One region of the uncultured Chloroflexus sp. genome, then DNA from elsewhere that is predicted to be linked to it. Evidence: riboswitches for the same ligand, from Rfam matches in the RefSeq annotation. Region 1 holds a riboswitch; each other region holds the start of a gene.
The links. Region 1 has a riboswitch for cobalamin ahead of cobO (cob(I)yrinic acid a,c-diamide adenosyltransferase). Riboswitches for the same ligand answer to the same signal wherever they lie in the genome.
Positions count from the first base shown of each region.

Region 1 (9,763 bases):
CCTTATACAGCCGGATCGGGCTGCGGTAGCAGATCTCACCGTTGGTGCGACCATCTTCAGTCGGCGGCAAATGCATAATTTCGAGCGTATCGCCGGGCTGAATCTCCATACCGGGCGGCAGATCGACGTGGAAATGGAAATGCTCGTGCTCGCTCTGCAAGCGAACAAACCCCTCCCCCTCGAGCAACACCTCGCGGTTATACCACTTGTGCAGCGCGAACGCCGCTGCGCCAAGGGCCACCAATGCTAGCAATCGTCGCATGTCTCGCTCCTGTAGTCGCGTTTCTGAACTACAACCTTATGAAACTAGACCCGATTGGCCTCGATCAACGTAACGTGATAGAACCGGCTGCGGATCGGATGGACGCGGCGCACGCGCAATCCGGCGCGGGTCAGAATGCTAACGACCTCTTGGTCGCGAATCATCTGAATCTCAGTGCGGCGTTGGCTGTGCGGGAACCAGCCGCCGATCCGGTGCAGGGTAGCGAGCAACGAGCTGTATGGTGCGTATGTTAGCAGCAAAGTCTGCTCGGTGAGGTTAGCGAGATGGGTGCAGAGTTGGCCGAAGGCCGGTTGTGGGTAATGAATCAAGACATCGAAACAAGCCACCACCTGCGCCGGTTCGCGTAGTGACTCGATATCGGCTTCGATGCACTCAATGCGATCTGCCAAGCCGGCTTCGGCGGCGGCCTGCTGGGTAGCAGCAACCATTTGCGGCGCAATATCGGCGGCGCGCACTCGGTAGCCACGGCGGGCTAACATGAGACTGAACAGACCAACGCCGCAACCGACATCAAGCGCCGTGGTTGGGGGCGGTTGATCGGCAAGCCACGCATCGGCAACCGCCAGCATGCGGTTGTGGCCTTCGCGAATACTTTGCCGGACGAGGGACAGCGGAGCGTTGCCGTAGATGGCTGACCAGCGTTCAAAGCCCAAACCGTTGAAGTAGTCGCGCAGTTGAGCTTTGTGCTGTGAGATCTCTAGCACGTCGTTCTCCTCTAGCTCGCAGGTAGTCCAAACTTGGAACTACGTTCACAAAGAATGACCGCGTGCCGAATGAATAAAGGTGAACGCAATATCAGACGAGAATTGTAGTACGGAATCAAAACTACGAACGTTCAAGCAAATTGTAGCATGAGAGTCAACAACATGGAATATAGACAATCTTTGTGCAAAATCTTTGCGTTTGGTTAAAAATGGCGAATTGAGCGTTATAATGCGGTATTATTCGCTAGGAAATAACATGTCACGGTGCATATCCGGGGCAATTTTTTACATGAGTTGTGAAATCACCACTACCTAGCCGCACACGGCTGTGTCGGCCAAGGCGGTGCGCGGCACGATTCAGCCTATCAATTCCATTGCGTACAGTGCAGTGCGACCGGTGTTGTTTTACCGAACTTATCGGCGAGCCGCGTGATATAATGAGGCAATGCTATGTAAATGATGTGCCATGGAGGATACCTTCTTATATGCAAGGCTATGTTTTGCCTGTTGCCGATGCGCCGGATGATCGGATCGATCTGCGCAGCGATACGGTGACGCTGCCTAGCCCAGCGATGCGGTCAGCGATGGCCAATGCAGCACTGGGTGACGATGTGTACGGCGAGGATCCGACAGTCAATGCGCTAGAGCGTTTAGCTGCTGAGCGGGTTGGCAAAGAGGCGGCAGTGCTGGTTACCAGCGGGACGATGGGCAATCTGGCGGCGCTGTTGGCCTATTGCCAACGCGGCCAGCGGGTGATCCTTGGCAACGAGAGCCATATCTACCATTATGAAGCCGGCGGCGCCAGCGCCTTGGGCGGGTTGGTGTACCATCCGCTTCCGACCGCGGATGATGGCACGATCGATTTAGCAGTGTTGGATGAGGCGGCTACTACGATTGACGATAATCACTTTGCCCCGCCCGGCGTCATCTGTTTAGAAAACACCAATAACCGCCGTGGCGGCGTGGTGCTGGCGCCGGAGTATCTGGCGCAGGTGCATACGCTGGCCCGCGCGCATGGCCTGCCGGTGCATCTCGATGGTGCGCGTATCTTTAATGCGGCGGTAGCGTTGGGCGTACCGGTCACCGAGCTGACGGCGCATGTCGATACAGTGATGTTTTGCCTTTCGAAAGGGTTGGCCGCGCCAGTTGGCTCGCTGGTGGCCGGCCCAGCCGATGTGATTGCCCGCGTGCGCCGCGTGCGCAAGATGCTCGGCGGCGGAATGCGGCAGGCGGGTGTGATTGCTGCGGCGGGCATCGTGGCCCTCACCGAGATGGTAGATCGGTTGGCAGAAGATCATGCCAATGCGCGGTTGCTCGCCGCTGGTCTGGCCGAGTTGCCGGGAGTCCAGATTGATCTCAGCAAAGTGCAAACCAACATTGTGCGCTTCACCTTTTTTCATCCACGCCTGAGCGTAGACGCATTTTTGGCGGCGCTGCGTGCATACGGCATCTTGATGGGAAGCATGAGCAATACGAGCATCCGCGCTGTCACTCACTATGGTATCGAACGGGCGCACATTGAGCGCGTGATCAGCGTCGCGACTGATATCTTGGCGTAGTCTCGCTGCCGGTGGGCGGGTATGAAGGTTGATCTGTCTGGTACATCTGAACTATTTATCCTTTTGTCGCCCAACTGCCAGATGCTCGCTGTAAGTGAGGCGATGCTGCCACTCCTTTCGTATGTTGAGCCGTTGCTGCCTGATCTTGTTCAGGCTGCCGATGGCGCGGATGTCTTTCTAAACGGGTTGCAATATGCGCTACAACGCCAGTTTTTGTGGCAAGCGCCGGGAGTACCGTTCGGTCTGCTGATCACGTTCCGGCAACCGGCGCCAGAGCCGCTGGTTGATCACCGGCTCGGTGAAATGGCGCTCACCCTGTCCAGCAAACTTGAGATGAACCATGTGCTGGAACATGTGGTGCGTTTTGCAATGGATCTCCTCGATGCTGATGCTGGCGCGCTGCCGGTGTACGATCCGGATCACGATCGGTTGTTGTCTGGCCATCTCGTGAATCTGCCGGTTGATCTGGTGACGCCCTTTAAAGAGCCGCGGCGCGGGTTGATGTGGCAGATGATCGAGAATGGGAAGTCGATCCTCATTCCAGACTACGCCAATCATCCAATGGCATTGCCGGAATTAGTGCGTATTGGGGTTTCTTCGCTGCTGGCGACACCGATTATCCATGGCAAGACGCCGTTGGGTATCTTGGCGGTGTATCGTTTCCGTAACAAGCCCTTTCACGAGAGCGATCGCGATCTCTTGCAAGCTATCGCCCACCAGACTGCGATTGCCTTGCAAAGCGCCCGCCTATACCAGCGCGCCATTCGCAATGCCGATGAACGCTACACCCTCTATCAAGCCAGTATTGAGATTGGTGCTACGCTGGATCTCGAACAACTCTATCAGGCAATCCATCGCGCTGTCAACCGGTTAATCTCCCATGCTGGTTTTACCATTGCGCTGTTGAATGACCAGCAGATGGTCGAGTATGTCTATCTGGTAACGACGGCTGGCCGCCAACCAAGGTTGCAACTGCCGCTTACGCAAGGTATTGCTGGCTACGTGCTTCGTTTCGGCGTCTCGCTGCGGCTGTCAGGGGCGCACGCGCTGCCTGAACCGGCGATGCAACCCGCGCTTGAGATCGAAGGCGATCTGGATCATCAATCACTCTTGGCGACGCCGCTCGTGGTTGGTGATCGGATTATTGGCGCATTGCTGGCGTGGCACGATCACCTCGATGCCTATACCATGTCTGATTTGAGCGCACTCGAGATGCTAGCGGCGACGGTGGCGGTTGCGCTGTACAATGCTCTGCGCTTTGCCCATATGCAGACGCTGGCGATGACCGATACGCTTACCGAGTTGGTGAACCGGCGCCATTTTCTGCAACATTTACAACACGAAATCGATCGTTCGCGCCGGTATCATACCCCGGTCAGTATTGCGATGATTGATATTGATCATTTTAAGCAGGTGAACGATACCTACGGCCATCTGGCCGGTGATCATATTTTGCGCGAATTGGCGCGCCGGTGCCGGCAACAACTGCGTGATACCGATATCCTAGCGCGTTATGGCGGCGAAGAGTTTGGTTTGATCTTACCGGAAACACCGTATCATGCGGCGTTGTTAGCGGCTGAACGCTTGTGCCAGACGGTGATGGCTACGCCGTTTCTAGTTGATGAGCAACAGATTACGCTAACGCTCAGCATCGGTGTTGCGACCTTTCAAGCCGTTTCTCATCCTGATCCGTCTTCCCTCATTGCTGATGCCGATCGGGCGCTCTATCTGGCCAAGCAGCGAGGGCGCAACCGTGTCTGCGGCGCACAGGAGCTTTCTACATATGCCGAACCCTGATTTTACCTATGTGCAACGGATTCTGACCAGCCGGGTCTACGATGTGGTGCAAGAAACGCCTCTGCAACCGGCGCCGCTGCTCAGCGCGCGGCTGGGGGCGCAGATTTTCTTTAAGCGCGAAGATCTGTTGCCAATCTTTTCGTTTAAGCTGCGCGGTGCTTATAATCGGATGGCGCATCTGAGTCCCGACGAGAAGGCGCGCGGTGTGATTACCGCTTCTGCCGGGAATCATGCCCAAGGCGTGGCCTATTCTGGTCAGCAACTGGGCATTCGCACCCTCATCGTGATGCCAGTGACCACGCCTGAAATAAAGGTTGCGGCGTGCCGCCGCCGCAACGCCGAGGTGGTGCTCTACGGCGATAGTTACAGTGACGCCGAGGCCCATGCCTATCGTTTGCAGAAGGAATTAGGTCTGACGTTCATCCATCCCTATGACGATCCGCTGGTGATCGCCGGGCAGGGAACGATTGGGCTTGAGATTTCGCAGCAGATGCGGTCCGAACGCTACCGGGTCTTTGTGCCGGTGGGGGGCGGCGGCTTGATCGCCGGTATTGCGATCTTTCTCAAGAGTATTAACCCCAATATCGAAATTATTGCCGTTGAGCCGGACGACTCCGATGCGATGTATCAGAGCGTGCGGGCTGGCTATCGGGTGACGCTCGATCAGGTCGGCATCTTTGTCGATGGCGTGGCGGTGCGGCGTGTCGGCGAGCATACCTTTGCGATTGTGCAACGCTACGTTGATGATTTTGTCCGCGTGACGACCGATGAGGTCTGCGCCGCGATTAAGGATGTGTTTGAAGATACGCGCGCGATTATGGAACCGGCGGGGGCGTTGGCAGTCGCCGGTCTGAAGCGGTACATTGCCGAGTACGGCACCGATCTGCCGGCAGTGGCGTTGACCTGTGGCGCAAATATGAATTTCGACCGCCTGCGCCATGTCGCCGAGCGGGCCGAGATTGGCGAACGACGCGAAGCCCTCTTTGCCGTCACTATCCCCGAACGCCCCGGTTCGTTTAAGCAGTTTTGTCGTACCATTGGGCCGCACAACATTACCGAGTTCAACTATCGTTATGCACCTCGTCCCGATGCGAACGTGTTTGTTGGTGTGCAACTGACCGATGCGCGTCAGCGTCACGAGTTGGCCGAGCGGTTGCGGAATGCCGGCTACACAGTGCTCGATCTGACCAATGATGAGCTGGCAATTATTCATCTGCGCCACATGGTTGGTGGGCGCGCGCCAGAAGCGACCGATGAACGGCTCTTTTCGTTCGAGTTTCCTGAACGTCCGGGGGCGTTGCTCCAGTTTCTCGAGTCACTCGATGCGTCGTGGAATATTAGTCTGTTCCACTACCGCAATCACGGCAGCGCCCATGGCCGGGTGCTGGCGGGGATTCAGGTGCCTGATGCTGACCTCGACCGGTTTTACGCTTCGCTGAGTCGGTTAGGCTATCCGTACCAAGAGCAGAGCGATAATCCGGCGTACCATCTGTTTTTGAAGTGAGACTAGCTTGCGCAGCATTGCGCTTGATAGTGCATCAGCGATTCTGTGTTATAATTGACGCATTATTGCACATACGCAATTCCATACCCATCGCGGTGTCCCGCTAGCCCGGATGCTAGGGCGTAAAGGTGGAAGCTGGTGCAAGTCCAGCGCTGTGCCGCAACTGTAACCGGCCGTTATCGGTCGGAAGCCAGGACGCCTGCCGCGATGTAATGGTTCGTTCAGCCCTTCTCGTGCCAAGGAGGATGAACGGGAGGCGCATACCTGCGCGTCATCGTTTCATAACCCCGGCCAGTGCAAGTGGCTGGGGTTCTTGTTTTAGTTGTAAAGGCGCAACGTATGGAAGATACACCCACAACACCAACTGAGCCGGGTTCATCGCCTGAAGCTGAAGCGCGCCGCAAGGCAGTGCGGGCTAGTCATCAGCCTAAAGGGTTGGTGATCGTCAATACGGGCAATGGAAAAGGCAAAACTACTGCTGCCCTCGGTATTCTGCTGCGTGCGTGGGGGCGCAATATGCGTGTCGGTGGTGTGCAGTTTATCAAACACGAACAGGCTAAGTTTGGTGAGTTGCGCGCGCTTGAGCGCATGGGGATTACCCTGACGCCGCTCGGTGATGGCTTTACGTGGACGAGCCGCAATCTCGATGAGACGCAGGCGCGGGCGTTGCACGGTTGGGAGTTGGCCAAGCAGCAGATTGCCAGCGGCGACTTCGATGTCTTTTTGCTCGATGAGTTTACTTATGTGATGCACTACGGCTGGGTGCCGGCCACTGAGGTGGTGGAGTGGCTGAAGGTGCATAAGCCGCCGATGCTTCATCTGATCATTACTGGCCGCTATGCGCCGCCGGAGTTGATTGAGTATGCCGATCTGGTCACCGAAATGCAGGAAATAAAGCATCCGTTCCGTGATCAGGGTATTCGCGCTCAGCCGGGGATTGAGTATTGAGGGTTTGCGAGCATTGACTGCTGAGGTAGTTTTTTACCGCAGGGGGAAGCGGAGAGCGCAGAGGTTGAGGAAGTTGAATAGCAAGTTCGGTTGTGCGTGTGACCAATGAAGCGCCCCTCCGCGTCCTTTGCGTTCTTGGCGGTAAATTTGGCACTAGCAGCGAGGAACCATGGTCGAATCGCTCAAACGCAATATGGTGCAGCGCCTCGATGGGCGGATGGTCAATGCCGGTGCCCGGCGCGGGATGCTGATCATCTGTGCGACCGGCTGCTGCTGTGGCCACACCGAGCGCGGCTTTGCGCCGGTACCTACTGATCTGTACCATCGCGAATGGGAGCGGCGGCGGCTGCGCAATCGGGTGCATCTGAGCCAAGGCGGTTGTCTTGGGCCATGCCCACTGGCGAATGTGGCCCTTTTGCTGATGGATGGGCGGCCATACTGGTTTCATTCGCTGAACGATCCGGCGCTTATCCCGATTCTGTACGATTTTATTGAGGAGCTACTGGCAGCCGATCATCCGCTGCCGCCACCGTCGGCATTGGCGCCGCACCTGTTCAACGGCTTTAGCTGGGATGGCGTGAGTGCGCCGACCACGATCGCCGAACGACTACCGGCAGTGGTTGGTGATGGCATTCTCGTGCTGAGCCAAGCCGATACTGACTTGCTCGCGCTCGAGCAGGCGCTCGACCTGTTGCCCGACGGCTTTGCGCCGGTGCGGATGGCGCACGTGGGCCGGTTGGCCGAACCGGCGGCGATTGACCGCTTGCTCGAACAGTATCTGCCTGCGGCTGCGATCGTGGTAGCGCGCCTGCACAGTCCGGCAGCATTCGCCTATGGTCTCGAACGGCTGCAACAATGGGCGGCGGCGACGGGCGGCTTCCTACTCTGTGTGCCGGCAGTCGAGCAGGTTGACCCTGATCTGATGGCACGTTCGACAGTTGGCGTGCCGTTGGCGATGCTGGCGAGCGCCTATTTTCAGGCTGGCGGCGCGGCCAATCTTGCCAACGGCTTGCAGTGTCTGAGCGATTACCTGTTGGCGAGCGGGTGGGGCTACGATCCGCCGGTCGAATTGCCGCTCCACGGTATCTACACCCCACCCAAACTACGTCGGCGCGGCAAGGTGGCCCAACCGGCGCTGGCGGCTGATGACGCGCCGGTAGCCGGCCTACTCTTCTACCGCGCCCATTTGCTCAGCGGCAATACCGCCTTTGTCGATGCGCTGATCGCTGGCTTGCAAGCGCACGGCTTGCGCGTGCGCGCAGTCTACACCCATTCGCTCAAAGAGGTGAATACGGCGGGCCTGCCGGTGGCGCTCGATCTGTTGCGCCAAGCCGGGCCGGTTGATGTGATCGTCTCGACGCTCAGCTTTGCGCTTGGCGATAGTGATCCGCATCCATTTGCGCAACTCGATGTGCCGGTCGTGCAGGCGTTGATCAGCAGTACCAGTCGCGAGGTATGGCAGCGCGACGGGCGCGGGTTGGGGCCGCTCGATACGGCGATGAATGTGGCCTTGCCTGAACTTGATGGCCGAATCATTGGCATACCGGTGGCGTTTAAAGCCCAAGCGGGCGAGTCGGCGGCGCGCTCATTGCCCGATCAAGAGCGGATCGAACGGCTGGCCGGCATGGTCTGGCGGTTGACGCAATTGCGGTGCATCCCGAATGCGCAGAAGCGGATCGCGGTCATCTTGACTAACAGTAACGCCAAAGCGCAGCGGATCGGCAATGCGGTCGGCCTTGATGCACCGGCCTCGCTGATGCGCCTGTTTGCCGCCTTGCGCGAGTCTGGCTATATGGTCGGCGATTTGCCGGAAAACGGCGACCGGCTGATCGCCGATCTGATTGCACGCTGCTCGTATGACGAGACGTGGTTGACTACCGAGCAGTTGGCCCAATCGTACCGGATTCCGGTGGCTACCTACCAACGCTGGTTTGCCGAGCTGCCGGCGGAGGTGCAAGCGGCTATGACCCGCCAATGGGGGCCGCCGCCGGGAAGCGCGTATGTGCATAACGGCGCGCTGGCGCTGGCCGGGTTAGAATTCGGCAACGTGTTTGTAGCGCTGCAACCGCCGCGCGGTTACGATATGGATCCCGATGCCATCTACCACCGGCCCGACCTGCCGCCGCCGCACAACTACTACGCGCTCTATCGCTGGCTACGCGACGAATGGCGCGCCGATGCGATCATCCATCTCGGTAAGCACGGCACGCTCGAATGGCTGCCCGGCAAAGGGGTTGGGTTGAGCGCTACCTGCTTTCCCGATCCATTTCTTGCCGATCTGCCCTTGATCTACCCCTTCATCATCAACGATCCCGGTGAAGGTACCCAAGCCAAGCGGCGCGCCCATGCGGTAATCATCGATCACCTCACTCCGCCGATGACCAACGCAGGCGCATATGGCGATTTGGCCGAATTGGCCCAATTGGTCGATGAATACTACCGTATGGAACGGCTCGATCCGAGCAAGCTGCCGCTCTTGCAGCGCCAGATTTGGGAGGTGCTGCAACGCAGCCAGTTGGCTGACGATCTGCGCTATGTGTTACAGGCCGATCACGGCGATCACAAGCACGAGTGGGATGGGAGTGTGCTTGAAGACGGTACGCCCACCGTGTTGGCCGAGTTAGAAGGGCGTGAGGTTGCTCACCTACTCGAAGACATCGAAGGCTATTTGTGCGAACTGACCGGCGCGCAGATCCGCGATGGTCTGCACATTCTCGGCACGGTACCCGTTGGCGCGCAGTTGGTCGATCTGGTGTACCACCTGCTGCGTTTGCCCAACCTGCACGCGCCGAGCTTGCCGGCAACGGTCGCGGCGGCGTTGGGAGAAGACTGGCGCACCTTGCAGGAACAGCCGGGCCGACGGCGGTTCGGTGACGAGCAGTGGGCAACCAATGCCGATTGCATCGCGGCTCTTGAGAATCTTTGCCGGCAAATATTGAGCCGGCTCAATGATGCTGGTTGGGAGACA
Region 1 covers NZ_CALLJH010000007.1:46,176-55,938, forward strand. The annotation lists gene Q1A00_RS03360 (hypothetical protein) at 1-262, opposite strand, end outside; gene bchM (magnesium protoporphyrin IX methyltransferase) at 307-987, opposite strand; gene ltaE (low-specificity L-threonine aldolase) at 1,473-2,546, shown strand; gene Q1A00_RS03375 (sensor domain-containing diguanylate cyclase) at 2,568-4,343, shown strand; gene ilvA (threonine ammonia-lyase, biosynthetic) at 4,330-5,847, shown strand; cobalamin riboswitch at 5,924-6,069, shown strand; gene cobO (cob(I)yrinic acid a,c-diamide adenosyltransferase) at 6,187-6,795, shown strand; gene cobN (cobaltochelatase subunit CobN) at 6,965-9,763, shown strand, end outside.

Region 2 (9,763 bases), on a different contig from region 1:
ATGCCAAGAAGGCGGACATCATGCGCCAAATTGCGGACGAATTGGCGGCGCTTGATGCCGAGTACGTACCGTTGCTGGCAGCCGCAGACGAGCAGATCAAGGCTTTGGAACAGGACATCCGCGCTGCAGTTCTCCAGCATGGCGCATCGGTGCGCGGCAGTCGTATACAAGCAGTCTATATCCGAGGGCGCACCACGTGGGATACGAAGGGGCTGATGCGCTATGCGATGCGTTATCCCGATGTCTTGACCTACCGCAAGGAGTCGGCGCCAATAGTGCAATTGCGGATGATTAAAGAGGTACCGATGCAAGCGGGGGTAGCGATATCGTAGGTCGCCGGTGCGAATGATGGACGGCTGTGGTGAGGGCAGTGCGTGCCCCCCGCCTGCGCGGCGCTGAGGCAGAGGCAGATCAGCGGTTTGATAAGGCGGCAGTCTGCCCCCCGCCTGCGCGGCGCTGCGTCGAGCCGTGATCTACGAAGTGCGAATCTTGCTGGGTTATGCCAAGATTGATCCGGTCGATGGCCCGAACCGGCTTTGGCAGAACCGGCGGATGCGCCGGGTGTGGCTAGAGTTTAGCACTAGCGATTGGATCGAGGCGCTGATCGATGATCAAGCCACATTGCCAGCGATCCCGGTAAACAACATTGCGACTGATGGTATCCGGATCGTGATTTTGGAGAGTTTGCCTCCAGCGCTGGCCGATGGGCGCGATTTTACGCCGATCAGCGAGGTGGAAGTGTTAGGAGTGGTGCGGTGAACGTGCATGCTATACTGTGCTGGGTGTTGGCGGCATGTACGCTCGTGCTGGCTGGATGCGGCAAGACTGCTGTCTCGGTAAGCCAGCAGTCTCTTCCAGTGGCGACAGTGGCGATAGTGATGTCTAGCCCGACGCCGTTCCCGCCAACCCGCACCCCGCGACCTAGCCCGACATCCCTGCCGACCCTAACATCCACGTTAGAGCCGACGCCGGTACCACCGACTGCCACGCCGGTCACGCTCACATACGTCTTCCCGGTGCGCGGCGAACGGATTGAGTATAGCCCTTACCATCACGACTATCCGGCGACCGACATCTTTTGCCCGGTTGGGAGTGAATTTGTAGCCCCAACGAGCGGCATCGTCGATTTTGTCAACCGAGTCGATCGCTGGAATCCGGCCACGAACCAGCCTGAGCATCGCGGCGGCTTGGCAGTCGCGATCATCGGTGATGACGGCTGGCGCTACTACGGCTCACATTTGTCGGCGGTTGCTGAAGGGATCGAGCCGGGGGTGCGGGTCGAGGCGGGGCAGGTCTTGGGATACACCGGTAACAGCGGCAATGCGCGTGGCACCCCGCCGCACCTGCATTTTGGCATCTCACGCCCGACAACGCCGGACGACTGGGCCGTGCGGCGCGGCGAGATCCCGCCGTTTGCGTACCTGCAAGCGTGGGAGCGGGGCGAGCTGCTGCGCCCGTAACCGTAGGCTGTGGGCAGGTGTTTTGAATAGACTATAGATTGCCACGGGTTGGACGGATGTGTACGGATCGGTGAAAATCCGTAGCACCTATACGAATTCGTATCCTAATTTGGCTGAATGGGATACATATTTTCACAATTGGGAACAGATGCACACGGATCAGTATCGCTCAGCCACTTGCCATAGTGTGATGGTGTTGCTGGACGCCGTTCGTGAGTTACGACCCAAGCTTCACAATCATCGGAATGAAGATCTGCGGCTGCGGCGCCTTGCTCCCGTCCGGTTCCACCACTCGCATCGGGAACGGACGGTAATCGGCAGCGCCGTCGCCGAGTTGGCCGGAGTTGTTGCAGTCCTAGCAGCGGACGGTGCCGTCAGTCAGCAGTGTGCAAGTATGCACACTATCCACCGCGATGGCCTTACTGGTGGGAGGGGGCCGTCTTGCCGTCGCCAAGTTGGCCGTAGTGGTTCCAACCCCGGCAATGACCATAGCGCTATCCGCTAGCCCGCAGGTATGATCATTGCCTGCAACCACTTGGGTAAATTCGATCCCCTGCGGCGCCGGCGGTTCGTTGAATGTCGCTGCTGTCGCGCGTGGTACGCGGATGGGCAATGTAGATGGCACGGCGAACGCGGCGAGGACGAGCGTGATCAACAGCAGAGCTGAGCATACCACTGGATGACGCATAGCGAACCTCCTCTCTCAGAACGTATGATCGAGCAACGAACGATGTGAAGACCTGTACTGGCGGGCGCTGCTCGACAGCGCCATTCAGCGCCTGTTCGTAGCGGCAGGCGGCTAGTTTGCCCAACTGATGCGTCATACCGGCATCTATTGAGGAATTTGGCAAGGATGTTCCTCCTATTGAATCGCCTTCGCGCAGCGTTGTCACTGTGATCGGGATAGTAACCGGCGCAGCGTTATCAGTCTTCAGGACTATGAAGTTGAGTTATGGTTAGGCATCTTGAGCAGCTTGGGTGGTGTCGGTATACCCGTGGATTCGACGATATTAGCGTTGGTGTTTTCAGAACAATCTGCGGTGATTGATTTTCGCGGCTGGCGGCAAATCTTTGGTGAAGAGAAGCGAACGTTCTCGATGGCTGATTACAAACGCCACCTGAGCGGTTAAACGTCTGGCGGCTGAGTTGGGGTGGCTGGTGCAAGAGGTTGATTTGGCGATGTGGGAGTATGATCGCAGTATGGATAAGAGATAGTGATGTTCAGAGAGTGTGGTAGTTTTACTACCGCACTCCGTAATGATGTTCGTTATGCAATAGAGTTGTGTTTCTGCATGACGCACTCTGTCGGTGGGGATTGTTGCGAGCAGGTTATAATCCCCCTAGTTATCCTTTTTTACGCGGTGTGGTCAGGTGTTCACGCTGATGATGAGCAGACTGAGAACGAGTGCGCTATACTATGTATCTATAATCGTGTACGTTGCCAACCAAATACCGTCGCGGTGACCCGTTAGCCCGGATGCTAGGGCGTAAAGGTGGAAGCTGGTGCAAGTCCAGCGCTGTGCCGCAACTGTAACCGGTCAGGATTGGCCGGAAGCCAGGACGCCTGCCGCGATGTGTCTGTTCAGCCCTTCTCGAGCTAAGGAGGACGGACATGCCCCGCGCGCCTTGAACGCGCTCTCGCGTTGACCCAGATCATGTTGCCCCGATCTCTGGAAGGAGATCGGGGTTTTTGCTTGTAGCGCGAAGCTGCACTGACTCTTATCTCCCTTAATCGCTCGTGCTGGGAGGTTGTTGGTTTGTTTGTCGTGAGCGCTGTGCCTGCTGTTGGCGTAGGCAGGAAAGGAGCGGGCCAATGTTGCAGTGTGATGTGCGCGATATTTGTGATGAATTGCATACGATCGAGCAGCGGCTTGCCGGCTACTGCCGTGATTTTGTCGAGCTGGTGAACCAGTCGCCATGTCTAGCACTGAGCTATATCGAGCGCATCGCTCATGATCGGGCGCGTATCTTGCACCTCGCCTTGCTATCGCGCGGTCTCAGCACCGATTACGAGCGTTGGGCCAAGACGTCAATGGATGAGCGGATGCGCCAGATCGGTTTCGACCGGTTTTCGCGCCGCAAGTTGCGCTATGTGCGCTGGGCCGGATTTAGTTGTGAATTGTCGGCTTTGCAACCATTCAACTCGACGTAGCTGACCTCAATAACTTGATAATGTGCCTTCACCAATGGCGAGAGGAATGAAGAGTATGCGCATTGTGTCATTGATGCCGCCGGCAACCGAGATAATCTGCCGTCTCGGTTTGGCCGATCTCTTGGTTGGCGTTTCCCATCTGTGCGATTTTCCTGCCGAGGTTGTCACCGGATTACCACGTGTGACCCGCTCGGCGATCCCTGCTAGCCTCTCGGTGGCAGAACTCGATTGGGTGTTGGCGACGCGCCTACGCCGGGGTGAGAATCTCTTTTCACTTGATGAAGCTGCGCTTATCACGCTCGCGCCTGATCTGATCATCACTCAAGACCTGTGCGATCTTGGTTTGCCTTCGTTTGACGAGGTATGCTCGCTGCGGCAGCGTTTGCCGGCTGATAGCCAGATCGTCTCGTTGGCGATGCCTGATCTCGATGACCTCTCTCACGATGTGATGGTCATCGCGGAAGCGGTAGGTTATCCTGAACGGGGCCGGCGGTTGTGCGACCAGATGCAGATGCAGTTAGCGCGGGTGCAGATGGCCAGCGCTGGCCGTCCGCGTCCGAAAGTGGTGGCGCTGGAGTGGCTCGACCCGCCGTTTACCGCTGGTCAGTGGGCAGCGGAGATTGTGCGGTTGGCCGGCGGGAATGAGTTGTTGAGCCGGGTGGATGGGCATTCGGTTCCGGTGAGCTGGAAACAGATACAAGCTGCGCAACCCGATGTGATCGTGTTACTGTTGGCCGGGCATACGGCCCAAGCCACCGAGCGGTATTGGCAGACCGCCAAACTGCCGTGCGAGGCGCGCGCGATCCCGGCTATCCGTGATCGGCGGGTTTACGCGCTTGATGCCCGCCCGCTCAGTATTCGCCCCACGCCGCGTATGGTCGATCTGGTCGAACGTCTGGCAACGCTCTTACCCCCAACTCGATTGACGGAGCAGTGTTATGCCTAAGTCACATCACGTCGAAACACGCATGGTCTTTCCCATTTTCCCCGCCGACACCAATCACTATGGCACGCTCTTCGGCGGGCAAGCGGTAGCGTGGATAGATCAAGCCGCTTTTGTCTGCGCCACCCGCTGGTGCCGGCGCAAAGTGGTGACGGTTCACCTGAGCGAAGTTAACTTTCGCCACCCGGTGCGTGAGGGATCGATCGTCGAATTGATTGCGCGTCTTGTCCGCACCGGGCGCAGCTCGATGCACATTTCAGTGGAGATGTGGTGGGAGCCGATGGATCACGAGGAGCGAGTGCTAGCTTGCCAAGCCGAATGTGTCTTGGTCGCGATTGGCGATGATGGGAAGCCGGTTCCTGTGCCGTCGCTAGATCCGGCGGCACTTGCCGGGCAGTGACAGAGCGGCGCTTTGCTATCATGGACGCTGCACCGGCGAGCTTGCGATAGGGATGAGGAGGGCCACTACGCAATGCCCCAAATGCCATACCGAACGATTGAGGCAGCGTTAGGATCCTCAGCCCGTTGCTGAAGGTGGTCAAAAAGGGCGATATACTGGCTGAGAGGATCGGTCTGGGCACGTCACTCAAAGTTCTGACATCAAGTCGTACTCTTTCTCATCGTGTGGGTATCTGGAGCTGTAGGTTGCCGAGTTGGAAAAGTTGAAGGCGTAACGTTCCGCTTGCGATCTCTTGCTAGCGCGCCGGCTAAGAGTGGCCGGCGCCGTGTTTTGCGAGGCAGCAGTGGTACAGGTTGCTTTACCCTGCCCGCCACATCGTCTACAACTTCCGATACCCAAGCGGTAAGCACGACGGTCAATGCCCTGCAAGTAGGCTGCGTGATCACACCCTACACCGACAGTACCAGCCGGAGATCGGTCGGTACGTGCGCGAGCAGACCAACGACTCGGCGGCGCGTGCGCTTTCGCGTGAAACAGGCGATAGCTTACGCTGGTGGTATCTAACGCGGGCCGGCATCCACGCCGAAGAGGGCGAGCATTCGTTCATCCAGCCCACTGCCGGTTGGTCACACTGCTTGGTCTATGCCTATATCTTGGGCGACGGGCGCAGCCAACTGCATCACTGATTCGACCGTCCGTGGGTGTGCGGCAATCTCAATTCAATCCAGCAACTTATCGCTACCATTCAGGCGCGGGATGATGAGAGTCTGCCGCTGCGGGTCTGGATGTCGCTGGTGTTGCGAGGATCATACGGTGTAGGACACGGATGAAGTCAATCCGTGTCCTACGCCCAAAGCGTCACGGCGCCTTCCCTTTCCACCGCCAACTTTCCATCAGCAAGGTCAAACCCACCAGCAAGAGCAAGCCGGGGAAAAAGAGGCGTGGCATGAGGAACAGCACTCCCAACCCAAACAGCCAGATTGCGTTGCGCATCCCAGCAGCGATGGAGCCGCGCTGGAAGTGAAAGATGAGTTGGGTAATGCCTAGCACCATCAGAATGTTTGGCCAGATCATGGGCGGCAACCGGAAGATGATCGGGATCAATAAAGCCGCCCCGATCAGCAATAAGGTGATGCCTAGTTCATGCTTGCCGCGCGCCGGCTTGGGTTGAGGAGCCGCTACGGTGCGCGCTTGCCCACTTCCCTGCATCGGTTCGCCGCAGAAGACGCAGAAACGGGCGTGGCGCGGATTGACAAAGTGGCAGTGCGGGCAGGTAATGGTTGTGGCATCGCTGCTCGGCAGTTGCACCGTTTCACCCGTCGCCACACGCACCGCTGTGCCACATTCGATGCAGAAGCGGGCGTCATCGGGTAGAGTGGTATTGCAGTGTGGGCAGTGCATAGCGCCCCCTTTCTGAGCCAATACGCAATAAACGATCGTTTGCGCAAGAAGATAGCGCTTCGTCGTTAGAATTGGATCGAACAATCTGACCGTCTCTGGTGGGGAGTGGGGCAGTGCAACTGCCGCACCCTCTTTACTATGACGCTGCTGCACAGGTTAGGGTTGCGCAAACTGGCGCAAGCAGGCCAACGCCTCGCGTTGCATACGTGCTGGCGCATCTTTAAGGGGCGGATCGCCGGTAGTGGCGCTGTACAGGTACGATTCGACGCCAAAGATAGCACAGCGCGCTGCCGGGGTGGGCGGCAGGCCGGGAGCGGTGGCGGCCTGCGTCGCAGCGGCGGCGCGGGCGGGGTCGGTTTGGATGCTGGAATCGGCCAGTAATTCGCGGCGGGCCGGTAACCGGCCCAGTGCTGCACTCAGCCGCAGTTGCACATCTGGTCGGTAGAGTATATGAACGATCGCCACTACATCCGCTTGCGTGGCCTGTCCGTCGCGGTGACGCATGAACAGGCTGCCGCCGATCAGCGGTCGGGCTGGATTGCCGTTGAACGCCGGCAACGGCGCGATCCCGATCTGGAAGGTGTCGCTGATAGCGCGGTAGGTGGGCCATGCCCAATCACCATCGATCGCATACGCCGCAAACCCTTGCGCCAGCAGCCGTTGGCCACGGGCATAACTGTCGCCGTTGCGCGGCGCCGCTTGGTACAGATCGCGCAACAACGTGATCGCATCCGTCATTGCCGGCGTGTCGAGCGTTGGCTCAGCGCCGTCGGGGGTGGTAAATGCGCCGCCAGCAGCGTAGAACCACGGCGCTAGCCAGCGCGCCGCCCCCCAACCCTGCACTAGACCGGCCCGCTCTGGTGTACGCGCCGCTCGTGACGCTGCTACGAGATCGACTGCCGTCGCCGGGGGAGTACGGTCGAGCTGGTAGAGGAGTAGCAGCATATCTTGCGCCATGACTGGCGCTCCCCAGAGCATATTATCGCTGCTAGCAATCGTGCGCAGGCCGGGCAAGAGGTCAGCCGGCAGCTCGATGCTAAGCGGCGCAAGCGCGTTATCAGCCAACAAGCCAACCAACGCCTCTTGATCGGCCCAGATCAGGTCAGGCGGCGGCAGGCCGAGCAGGCGATCGGTGGCGAGACTGAGCAACAGCCCGTCGGGGTCGCGAGGAATGATGGTTAATTGAATATCACTTGCTTGCGCTGCCGGTTGTAATTCGGCGGCAATCGCCGCTTGGGCGTCAGCCGGCTCGGCGACCCAGATCGTCAATTGGCGCGCCGCCGGGGTAGCCGTGGGGATTGGCGTTGCGGTAGGCATTGCGGTCGCCGTGGGCGCTGGGGGCACAGTTGGCGCTGCGGTCGCCGTGGGCGCTGGGGTTGGCGCAGGCACCGGTGCAGCGCAGGCGGCGCAGATCAACGCCGCGACGCCGATCAGCGCCGCGGCGCGGGCAATGCGAAGACTCACGGCACTATCCCTGCAAATGGGCTTCGAGGAACCAGAGATCCTTGTCGATGATGCGGGCGATCTCGGTCATCAGATCAGCGGTTGCCTGATCACCCATCTCGGCGGCGAAATCAATCGCTTGGCGCGTCGTCTTGCCGTAGGCGGCAAAGCGATCGGCCAAAGCTGCAACATGGGCCATGCCGTCGGTGATGTCGGTGGGGTATTCGGGCAAGCGCGACGCTGCAGCGGCGAGGCGCGCCGTACCCATTGCCATACCGCCAAGGGCCGTGACCCGTTCGGCCAATGCATCAACGAACCCGTTCAGCCGCCCGGCCAACTCATCAAACAGCTCGTGCAGCTCCATGAAATGCGGCCCTTTGACATTCCAGTGGGCCTGCTTGGCTTGGCTCATCAGATCAAACGTATCAGCCAGTTGCTGGTTGAGCATCGTGATCAGCGACCGCCGCCGCTCGAGCGGCAAATCGATCCGGGTGGCAAATTCCGTGGTCTGAGTCATTGGTTCCCTCCTTATCAGTCCATCCTAGCCAAACCGCCCAGTGCGGCTGGCTACAGCGATGACAGCAGGTGAGGGCGTCATCACGGTACTTTCATCATACCAAAGTCAGGCTAGTTATGCCAATACACGGTTGGTACAATAGCCAACATAACCTGCCGGCAATGCGCATGATAGGAGCATACCGATATGTGGCGATGGTTGGGCTTCACAGTGATTGGCGTCATCATGCTCTGCTCATTGTTGCCTGCGCAACCTGTGCAGGCCCAATACCGCATCTGCTTCGCCGAAGTGCCAGATTGCATTACAGGCCGATTTGCTGAGTACTGGCAGCAAAATGGCGGGTTACCGGTATTTGGTTTCCCGATTTCGCCTGCCCTGACGCAAGAGGTCGAAGGGCGTGCGCGGCTCGTGCAACTCTTCGAGCGCAATCGCTTTGAACTGCATCCCGAATTAGCGCGGCCTTATGATGTGCTACTCGGCCGGTTGGGTGATGATTTGTTGCAACGGCGGGGGATGCCGTGGCAAAGCGAACCGAAAGCGCCGGTGACGCAACAAGCCGGTTGTCGTTATTTCGCCGAGACCCAGCATCTCGTTTGTGATGCGTTTTTGCACTATTGGCAGGCGCACGGTCTTGAGTTTGACGGTAGGCGCGGGTTCAGCGAGGCGGAAAGCTTGGCGCTCTTTGGGTTGCCGTTGACTGAACCACGTATGGAGACCAATGCGTCGGGTGATACGGTGCTTACACAGTGGTTCGAGCGGGCGCGGTTTGAGTTGCATTCGCAGCTTGGGCCAGATGTGGTGTTGTTGGGCTTGCTTGGCCGCGAGGCCTTTGCGCCTCCGCCGGCGTTGCCTGCCTATTGGCTGGATCGGCTGAATGCCTACCGGGCGTTTGCCGGCTTGGCGCCGGTGCAGGAAGAGGCAGTGCTCAGCGATAACTGTTGGCAACACGCCCGCTATGTGGCTGAAAATAATCATCTGACCCATGATCAGAACCCTGCGCTGCCGTATGCCTCGCCGGCCGGGCAAATCTGCGCGCAGAAGGGGAATGTGTGGATAGGGTGGGGCTTCTCGTGGCAACCGGCCGCTGCGATTGATAGCTGGATGGAATCGGTCGGTCATCGCCTCTGGATGCTCTATCCAACCCTCCAGCGCACCGGCTTTGGTTTCTACTCAGTAGCCGATGGTGGGCGGAGCGCGGCAGCGCTCGATGTGTTGTCGTCTTTCGACGAAGGAATCAATTATACCGGCTGGCCGGTGTATTATCCGGGGGTGAACCAACAGGGTGTGCCAGCGGCCATCTACCCAATTACACTGCACTGGCGTTATTTCGGCAGTACGCCAACGGTCACTGCAACCGATCTGCGAGTTGTGGGCGGTACGGCATTGCCGCATACGGTTTCGACCGATTTGCCGGCTGGCCATAAGGGGATCGCGATTATGCCTGCCC
Region 2 covers NZ_CALLJH010000024.1:985-10,747, forward strand. The annotation lists gene Q1A00_RS09100 (hypothetical protein) at 1-332, shown strand, start outside; gene Q1A00_RS09105 (hypothetical protein) at 469-759, shown strand; gene Q1A00_RS09110 (M23 family metallopeptidase) at 756-1,460, shown strand; gene Q1A00_RS09115 (hypothetical protein) at 1,816-2,148, opposite strand; cobalamin riboswitch at 2,902-3,047, shown strand; gene Q1A00_RS09120 (hypothetical protein) at 3,274-3,612, shown strand; gene Q1A00_RS09125 (ABC transporter substrate-binding protein) at 3,668-4,558, shown strand; gene Q1A00_RS09130 (acyl-CoA thioesterase) at 4,551-4,955, shown strand; gene Q1A00_RS09135 (hypothetical protein) at 5,441-5,641, shown strand; gene Q1A00_RS09140 (zinc ribbon domain-containing protein) at 5,814-6,356, opposite strand; gene Q1A00_RS09145 (extracellular solute-binding protein) at 6,513-7,820, opposite strand; gene dps (DNA starvation/stationary phase protection protein Dps) at 7,825-8,316, opposite strand; gene Q1A00_RS09155 (CAP domain-containing protein) at 8,503-9,763, shown strand, end outside.
Region 2: another riboswitch for cobalamin. It lies ahead of Q1A00_RS09120 (hypothetical protein); the one in region 1 lies ahead of cobO (cob(I)yrinic acid a,c-diamide adenosyltransferase).

Region 3 (9,763 bases), on a different contig from region 1:
TTTGGTGTCAATAATGATCGCATGGCAAGCGCCGGCATCATCGCAGGATAGCAACAGCAGATCGACATCGCCGCTCATCTCCCAGCCGTACACGCGCGCGGCTAAGCGGGGTTGAAACAGCACGTGGGTCGTGTTGGGCGTCAGATGCCGCAACTGGTCAATAACGATATGATTGTGATTAGACAGCAAAAAGTTGGGAACACCCTGTTGCCGGCGCTGCGCGCAGTGAATCGCCTGCGGAAACCGCTTGCGCACCTGCGCCTCGATCTCCTGCTCAAACTGGCGCCCAGCGATGGTCAGCATCGGCGGGAGGGGCTGAAGCGACATACCGTAGCGGGGCAGCCAACTCAGCTCCTTCCGGCGTTCGTGCAGGCGCAAGCGCAGATAGCGCCGGCACTGATCGAGCCGCAGGTACTGGGCTAGATCGGTGGGAGAAATCGCCTGCGGTTGGGCCGAGTCAAGCGCCAACGGCGGTAAGCGCTCATCTATCTCATGCTGCTGGCTCATCGAACACCCCCGGCTCTGGCTTGGGCTCGATCCGGTTGCGCAGCATGCGCTCGAAAGCGCCTACTTGGCGGGGGCCAATCGCGCGGGCCGAGATGAGCAACACCTGCCCATTGATCAGTTGCAGCTCGTAAACACCGCCAAGCTTGCGCCACGCGCGCACCTTCGACCATGGAATCTCGCTGCGCCCGCTGCGTGCGCTGACGATCAACGTCTCGCGTCCCAATTCGTAACGAGTTGGCTGGTAAATCGGTAGATCGCAGTTGCGGCTCTGGCGGTAGATCAGGACAAAACCGGTGATGGCGTAGACCAGAAACGGAATCCAGCCGCCGATCAGGGCTGGCGCTTGCGGGATGCTCGGATCGTAGATCACGAATGCGGTCAAGATAGCGGCGACAAACGCAAACACGTAGAAAATCGGCCGGCGAAAATAACGGCTCAGTGCATGGCGCGTAAACTCGCGCTGGCTAATAGTGCTCTCGATAATCATGGCCAGTTACCGCTAAAAAGCATTCCACTTCACCAGTATTAATTCATTTCCACCCTGAGGCAATACTCGATATTGTAAATCATCGAGCAGATGGCGCGACAAAAATAACCCCAACCCGCCGGCGCGTTGCTGGCCGCGCCCGATCAGATTGCGCGGCAGCGGCACATTGAGCGGGTTGAAGGCCGGCGCGGCATCGCAAATGCGCACACACAGCATATCACCGTCGTTCCAGACATCGACCCAAATGGGGCCAGCTTGGCCGCCATAGCCGTAGGTAATCGCATTGGAAATCAGCTCATTAGCCGCATACACAACATCGTCGATACTATCCCGGCGAGCGCCGATATTGCTGGCCGCATCAGTGATGAAACGCCGGATCTGTTTAAGGCTGCGTAGGTCGGCGTTAAAGACGAATGATGCGGACATATTATCTCCAGTATAGGTGGGGATTCGGCAAATATATCGTGCATGATACCATAGGGTGAGGAAGTAGTGAGTAACAATACCTCTGTTAGGTTATCGCTGAGGAGAGTTTGATAATGCATGAAGCGGTTGAATTTCTCATTCGCCTCTTGCGCACGCCATCGTTATCGGGCCACGAAGCGGCGGCGGTGCAGGTGATGGTCGAGCAGATGGCGGCTTTTGGCTGGGAAGCATTCGTTGATGAGTCGGGCAGCGCGGTTGGGCATGTGGGCACAAGTGGGCCGCTGGTGGTGTTGCTCGGCCATATTGATACTGTGCCGGGCGAGGTGCCGGTGCGGATCGAGGATGGTAAACTGTACGGACGAGGCGCGGTTGATGCCAAAGGGCCGCTGGCAACGTTTGTGTGGGCGGCGCGGCGGGCCGAATTGGCCGGCACGCTTAACTGTCGGCTGGCGATCATCGGTGCAACCGAGGAAGAGGCGGCCAGTTCGCGCGGCGCACATGCCGCCCGTGACCGGTATCGTCCGGCATTCTGCGTGATCGGCGAGCCAAGCGGTTGGGATCGGATCACGCTGGGGTATAAAGGACGCTTGCTGACGCACTACCGGTATCAGCAGCCGGCTGCCCACAGCGCTGGTGAACAGCGTGCCGCACCTGAGCAGATGGTTGATTTTTGGCGTGCAGTTGAACAACATTGTCAGCATGTGAATGCGGGGCGTGAGCGACTGTTCGAGCAGTTGATCCCCTCGTTGCGCCGCGTGAGCAGTGGCAGCGACGGAATCAGTGAATGGGTAGAAGCGACTGTTGGTCTGCGCCTCCCACCCGGCATTGATCCGCACGAGTTAGCCGAGACCGTGCGCAGGCTGGCCGGCCCGGCAGAGGTAGGATTTGAAGGGGCCTGTCCCGCCTTCCAAAGCTCACGCACCACGCCGCTGGCCAGCGCCTTTGTGCGTGCTATCCGCCAACACGGCGGTCAACCGGCCTTCTTGCACAAAACCGGCACTGCCGATATGAACGTGGTCGGGCCGGTGTGGCAATGCCCGATCGTCGCCTACGGGCCGGGCGACTCGCGCCTTGACCACACCCCCGACGAGCACGTCGAGCTGGCTGAATACGAGCGGGCGATTGCGGTGTTGGCCGAGGTGCTGGCGCAATTGCGGTGATGGGGAGGGAGTTAGGGAGATGGGGAAAGATTGACAATCCCGACTCCCTACTCCTTGCCTACAAACGGGCAAGCCGCTTGTAGCGAGAGGGTAGTAGGGAGATTGCCAAGCTCTACTCCATTGACGCACGGTAGCAATTATGGTACTATCGCCGCAATTGAATATAAGTAATTGCGGGGTAGCAACCCCGCCAGCAGGGAGCCCGGAGGAAGCGAAGGGCTTAATTGGGGGAAGTCCGGTCAAAGGCCGGCGCAGTCCACGCTACTGTAGGTCGCCATCGGCGACGAGCCAGAATGCCCGTCCCTGCTTGTTCGCTATCACACCCGCGCTGGAAAGGGGGTGAGGCGCGCGCAAGATTGGCGTTCTTTCTTGCCTTCGCACCCTTCCACAGCCGTGGAAGGGGTTTTTGTTGTCGGGGCAATAGATCTGTTGGATTGTGATGTTTTGTTGAACGAAAGGGATCTGCATGATGCGCCGGGTTTTTGCACTATTCCTTGCCACGGTGTTGAGTATCGCCGCTTGGCTGCCGGTCGCTGCGCAGGGCACGGCGGTCGAATCGGCGCTGAAATGGGTCGCCAGTCAACAGCAAGCCGACGGGAGCTTTGCCGGTTTTGGGCCGGGTGACACAGCCGACGCGATCGTCGCTTTCGTAGCTGGTGGTCAGCAACCGTCGGCCAATGCCGTGACCTACCTCGCCGGGCAGGCAGCCACCTACGGCACCTCATCAGCCGGTGCGACGGCCAAACTGATATTGGCCGCCGTCGCCGCTCAGAGCGATCCGCTCAACTTCGGCGGGGTCAATCTAGCCCAACAGCTTGGTTCAACGTACAACGCAACGACCGGTCAGTACGGTAGCGATGTGTACGGTCATGCGCTCGCATTATTAGCGATCAAGGCAATGGGTGTGCAACCGCCAGCGGCGGCGATTGACCGGCTGATCGCGCTGCAATTGCGCGACGGCGGCTGGAGCTTTGATGGCACGGCGGCAACCGGTAGCGATACGAACACCACGGCGTTGGCAGTGATGGCGCTGGCTGGCCGGGCCCGCGCCGCTGATGCGCTGAACGCGGCGCGGGCTTACCTGCGCGGCCAGCAAAACCCTGATGGCGGCTTCCCCTACTCGCAGACATCGCCGTTTGGCAATGCCAGCGATGCTAACTCGACGGCAGCGGTGACGATGGCCATCATTGCCCTCGGCGAAGATCCCAGCGGCGCAGCGTGGAAGCAAAGCGACGCGACGCCACTCAGTGCGTTGGCCGCCTTCCAAAACAGCAGCGGTGCGTTCCGCTATCAAAATGCGATGCCCGATGATAATGCGCTCGCGACCTATCAGGCTATTCCGGCGCTGGTCGGGAAGGCATTGCCGGTGGCGACGACCTCGATCCCAGCAGCGCAGAGCCTGATTGCGCCGGCGACTACGCTGCCGCGCACTGCTGGCGAAGCACAGCCGCTATTGCCGCTGCTGGCGCTGGCTGGCTTGCTGGCGTTGGCGGCAGGGCAAGCGTTGCGGCGGACGCAGGTAGGATAATGAGAAGATAGCTTGCAGGGCACAGCGCTGCTGTGCCCATACAGCGATGAAGCGAATTTTTCAACTTGTTGGCTTAATCGCGATCGCGCTTCTCTCTGGCGTGGCTGCCGCGCAACCGGCGGTTAACCGCGCCGGAGTAGTCGTGCGGTTTGGCAATGGCGAAGTTGTTACTGCGTGCGTCGAGTTTAGTGAGCCGTCGATCAGCGGATTAGAGCTGCTCGAACGTAGTGGCCTGCCGGTCATTAGCCAGCAAAGCAGCATTGGCGCAGCGGTATGCAAAATTGGGCGCGAAGGGTGTGATTATCCGGCCACCAGTTGTTTCTGTGCTCGCGATCAGCAGGGTCGGGCGGTGTATTGGGCCTTCTACCGGCGCGAAGCGGGTGGGTGGCGCTACTCTAACCTCGGTGCGAGTAGCGTGCGGGTGAGCGATGGCGATCTGCACGGGTGGGCATGGGGGCCGGGTGATGCCAGTGGCGGGGCGGTTCCGCCTCATCTGGAACTCGCCGATGTATGCCGGAGTGAAGCGGCGGAAGCGGCGACTATAGCGCCGACAGCGACGGCAGCACCTACCACAACGCCACCGCCGGCGGCGACGGCAACACCCACCGCAACGGCAGCACCTACCACAACACCACCGCCGGCGGCGACGGCAGCACCCACCGCAACGCCACCGCCGGCGACCGGCACTGCCGGGCAATGGCTGGGCTTTGCGGCGCTGGCGGCGTTGTTAATCGGCGGTATTGTTGTGGCGGCAACGAATCAACGAATGAGAGGAACGAATTAACGAATAGTGATGTACCAATGGAAAGCCGCACGGCGGTGTGGCTCCTACAGCGGCGTGATCATACGGCAAGGGTGGGAGGCGGTCGACGGCGGGGGGCCGGTCGAGGGTAACCCCGCACGGCAATGCGGCTCCCTGATCGAGCCAACGATACATCGTATTATCTCTCTGCAACGCCAATGCGCGTGCCGTCAATAGTGAGAGGATAGGGGGTTAACGACACAATGCGCACCAGTGTCTGGCTCGTTCGCCATGGCCAAACCGAAGCCAACCGTGCTCGCCGGTATCTGGGCCGTGGCGATAGCCCGCTGACCGAGTACGGCCTGCGCCAGCACGCAGCGGCGGCGAATCGGCTGCGCGCGTTGCCCTTTACCCATGCTATCGCCAGCCCTACCCAGCGCACGCGCGCGTTGGCTGCGGCCCTGCTGCAGCATCGTTCCATCCCGTTGCGTGAAGACTCGCGCTGGATCGAGGTTGATCAGGGTTTGTGGGAGGGACTAACCTACCGTGAAGTAGGGCAACGCTTCCCAACCGATGCCCAAGCACGTTGGGCGTTAGGGATAAACGGGCGACCTACCGGCGGCGAGAGTCTGGCTGAGGCGGCGACGCGGGTGGCGGCAGCGTGGCAGGAGCTGTTGGCAAACTATCGCGGCGGACGGGTTCTCGTGCTGACCCATGCCACACCTATTCAACTAGTGCTCTGTTTTTGTTGTAATATCCCGATCGCTGAACACTGGCGCTGGCGGATCGATTTGGGTAGCATCACTGCGCTTGATATCTACGGCGCGTCAATTATTATCCGCACGGTGAATACCGTGCCTCCTCTCGGAGGATGACTATGAGCGAATCGCCGGCTCGACCTGCCAATGGTCTGCTCGAAGCCATCCGGTTTCTCACCATTATCCCACTGCCCGGCCTGCCGCCGATGAACGAGCAGAGCGTGGCGCGGGCGATTCCGTGGTTCCCGGCGGCCGGGTTGGTCATCGGTGGTGCAATGGTCGTCGTCGATGCGGTTGCCCGCCCGCTTTGGGGTGATCTGGTGGCGGCAGTGTTGGTCGTCGCCACGTGGGGGATTGTCACGGGCGGCATGCACCTCGATGGTGTCAGCGATACGTTTGATGCAGTGATGAGCTGGCGCTCGCGTGAGCGCAAGCTCGAGATTATGAAAGACAGCCGGATCGGCGCGATGGGAGCGATTGCGCTGATCATGACCATCTTGCTCAAGGTGGCGTTTATTGCCGGCGCAACGGTGGTATGGCCGGCGTTGCTGTTAGCGCCGATACTTGGCCGTTGGGCTGATTGCTACGGCATCTATCGCTTCCCACCTGCCCGTGAAGGTGGGTTGGGCCGGATGTTTAACTCACACGTCCAGCAGCGCGATCTCTGGCTCTCGTCGGTGCTGATGTTGGGCAGCGCATGGCTGATCGCCGGTCTTGCCGGGATTGTCGCTGCGGCGTTGGTGCTCGCGGTCGCGCATCTGCTGGCACGCTGGTGGGTGCGCGATTTGGGTGGTCTTACCGGTGACACCTATGGCGCAATGTGCGAAATCGGTGAAGTAGTCGTATTGGCAGTGCTGACAGTAAGAATATGAACGCGATAACGCAAGGTCACAATGATGGCAACGGTGCGAAGGAGATAAGGATATTTAGTACGCCTTTGCGCACACCGCGCCTTGGCATTTCTAACGCCACGCACCTTCGCATCCGCTTTGCCTTGGTGGTGCCACACCTTGCGTCTTTGCTCACGCTGCGTCTTAGCGCTTGACGAAAGGCTCACTATGCACACCCGCACATGGCTTTGGTGGCTGGTCGCCGCTGCTGCGATCGCGACGCTGGCTCCCCACCCGCTCTACCATATCTTGTTGATGCTCGCAGTGACGTATGTCTTTACAGCCCGGCGCGACGATCGCCCGCTGGCGCACAGCTTCACGCTCTTTGCCCGCGCCGGCGCGATCCTCTGGCTCGGTTATATCATCTTCGCCGTGGTGACGGTGGGTGGGCCGCGCGGCGCGACGGCGCTCGTTACATTACCCGCTTTGCAACTGCCGATTTGGCTGGGCGCGATTGTGCTGGGTGGGCCGATCACCGCCGAAGCGCTTGCATGGGGAGCGACGCGCGGGTTGGGGTTGTGGGCCTTACTGCTGATCTTTGGCGCGTTTAATGCACTGGTTGATCACCACCGGCTGTTGCGACTAGCGCCGCGATCGCTCTTCCACGCGGGGTTAGCGATCACGATCGCAATTGCCTTTGCACCGGGGTTAGTGCGATCCATCCAAACCATCACTGCTGCCCAACGCGCGCGTGGTCATCGCTTTGGCGGCCTGCGCAGTTGGTGGGCGCTGGCCGGGCCGCTACTGGCCGGCAGCCTCGAACGGGCGCTGCAATTGGCTGAGGCGTTAGAGGCACGCGGTTATGGACGCACGCTTGCTGCAACCCCAGACACTGGACGGATGCTCATACTGCTGGCCGGTCTCAGCAGTCTTGCCGGTGCGTTGATCGGCTGGCTCTGGGCCGGCCCGGCGGCGTTTCCGCTGATGGCTCCGCTCGCCGGTGCCGGGCTGCTCCTCACCGGCTGGGCCGCCCGTCAACTCAGCCGGAGCGTGCCGCGCACCACCTACCGGCGCGAACGCTGGCACCGCCACGACACTATCGCCTGCATCAGCGCTGGCATAGCGTTGATCACCATTGCCGCGCTGCGCCTGCTCGAACCAGCCGTGCTGGTCTATTATCCCTTCCCAACCATCTCCCTTCCCACCTTCGATCTGCGGGTGGGCGTAGCCATAGTATTGCTGGCCGTGCCTGCCTTACCGCTACGCACACCCCTGCCGCGCCGCGCCCGCCGCATCGTTACCGATCGACGCGCTGCCCGCCGCACAGCAGCCCAACAAGGTGCGTTCGCGGATTGAGCGTGATGCGAGGGATTACACTGTGTACGAGATGACCGGGTGGCGATTGGCTCTTCGCTATGCGTGGATGACTGCTACGGGCGAGACGATAGGAGGGATGTGCCATGCGCCCTACGATACCTCTGCTGTTTGAACCGTCGCTCGTTGCGGCCATTCATCCCATGTGCGGCCATCGAGCACGCGACCGGTGCGATGTTTGCGCGGACCACCCCATTGCTTGAAGAAAAACGCCACTCCTGCCGCCTGACACTGATCGCGAATCTCGCGCACCCACGCCGGATCAATTGGTCGCGCTCCCGGCCCCGACTCGCCACCCACGATCACCCAATCGATGCCATCCAATGGAAGATTCGGCAATGGCCCCAACAACGGTTCGCACGACAGAAACTTGATCGTCGCGCCGGTCTCGCGTAGGCGATGGATACGATCAAGATAGTCGGCTCGCTCAACGCTGACTCCCATCCAAACATTTGATGGCCACGCTAGCAACGGATCAAGCTCGTGTAATCGTTCGGCCCGCTTGGTCAAGACCTGAAACGTATGCCAGTGTGCTTGGGTCATGACGGCAAAGACCTGCTGAATGAAGGTCACCGGCACATCGTGATGAAAGAGATCGCTCATCGAATTGACAAAGATCATGCGCGGTTGCTTCCACTGCAATGGCTCAGGCAGCGTGTTAGGGTGGAGCGTGAGACGAAACCCGTTGCGATACTTTTCCAGCCCCATTGCCTGTAAGCGCAACGCCATCCGCTCGGCGTAGCAATGTTTGCAGCCGGGACTGATCTTGGTACAGCCGGTGAGCGGATTCCATGTGGCTTCAGTCCACTCGATACTGCTGCGGGCCATAGTCTACTCCAAACAGAGGAACAAGCCGATCTATTTGTACTGTAGCACAAATGTTTAGGTCTGATGACTAAGAATATGATCAGCAATCTTGAGTGCGGTAGGAGCGCCTTTTGGATTGCCAGCAGCAAAGCAGAGCAAGTAGATCGGGTTGTTCCGTACATTGGTGAGCAGAATAATCTTATCCGTACCTATGTGTGCTATTGTAGAATAGACCACGGATCGGCACGGATGTGCCAGATGTTCCCGGATGATGTGATCCGTGCCCATTCCGCCTCAATCCGTGTGCGATTAAGAGACCACGGATGTTCACGGATGAGGCGATCCGTGTCCCATTAACACAGGAGCGCCCCCGCATGACAATAACCGCTCCGCCCTCCACCGAGTCGCGTTCATCGTGGCACGCTCGTGATCTCGCCGATGTGTACGCTGAATTGAACAGTTCGCCCCGTGGCTTGACCAGCACCGAAGCCACTCGTCGCTTGGCCTACTACGGGCCTAACGAGCTGCAAGCGGCGGCACGAGTGTCGCCGTGGGCTATCTTGCTCGCTCAGTTTCAAAATGTACTGATTATCATTCTGCTTATTGCCACTGGCCTCTCGTTGCTGCTCGGTCACGGCATTGAATCGATTGCGATCATCGTGATTGTGCTCTTCGCCGTGCTGCTCGGTTTTATCCAAGAATACCGCGCCGAGCGGGCGATTGAGGCGCTGCGCCGCTTGGCTGCGCCCAATGCAACGGTATTGCGCGATGGCGTTGAGCAAGCGATCCCGGCGCGCGATCTCGTTCCCGGCGATGTGGTGCTGGTGCGCGCCGGTGATCGGGTACCCGCCGACCTGCGCCTGATCGAGGCGGTGAATCTCCAGATCGAAGAGGCCGCGCTGACCGGCGAGTCGCTGCCGGTCGAGAAGACGGTTGATCTGCTCGTGCCGGCTACGGCACCGGTCGCCGAACGGCGGAATATGGTCTATGCCGGCACATCGGTAAGTTATGGCCGTGGGCGCGGGATTGTGGTCGCGACCGGCATGCAGACCGAGTTCGGCACGATTGCGACCATGTTGCAAACCATCGAGACCGGCCGCACGCCGTTGCAAGCGAATCTCGACCGGGTGGGGCATACGCTGGC
Region 3 covers NZ_CALLJH010000039.1:79,751-89,513, forward strand. The annotation lists gene Q1A00_RS13670 (bifunctional RecB family nuclease/DEAD/DEAH box helicase) at 1-507, opposite strand, end outside; gene Q1A00_RS13675 (YcxB family protein) at 491-994, opposite strand; gene Q1A00_RS13680 (ATP-binding protein) at 1,007-1,420, opposite strand; gene Q1A00_RS13685 ([LysW]-lysine hydrolase) at 1,534-2,580, shown strand; cobalamin riboswitch at 2,760-2,901, shown strand; gene Q1A00_RS13690 (prenyltransferase/squalene oxidase repeat-containing protein) at 3,047-4,108, shown strand; gene Q1A00_RS13695 (hypothetical protein) at 4,155-4,892, shown strand; gene Q1A00_RS13700 (histidine phosphatase family protein) at 5,114-5,725, shown strand; gene cobS (adenosylcobinamide-GDP ribazoletransferase) at 5,728-6,480, shown strand; gene Q1A00_RS13710 (energy-coupling factor transporter transmembrane component T) at 6,667-7,794, shown strand; gene Q1A00_RS13715 (DUF5131 family protein) at 7,906-8,640, opposite strand; gene Q1A00_RS13720 (cation-translocating P-type ATPase) at 8,994-9,763, shown strand, end outside.
Region 3: another riboswitch for cobalamin. It lies ahead of Q1A00_RS13690 (prenyltransferase/squalene oxidase repeat-containing protein); the one in region 1 lies ahead of cobO (cob(I)yrinic acid a,c-diamide adenosyltransferase).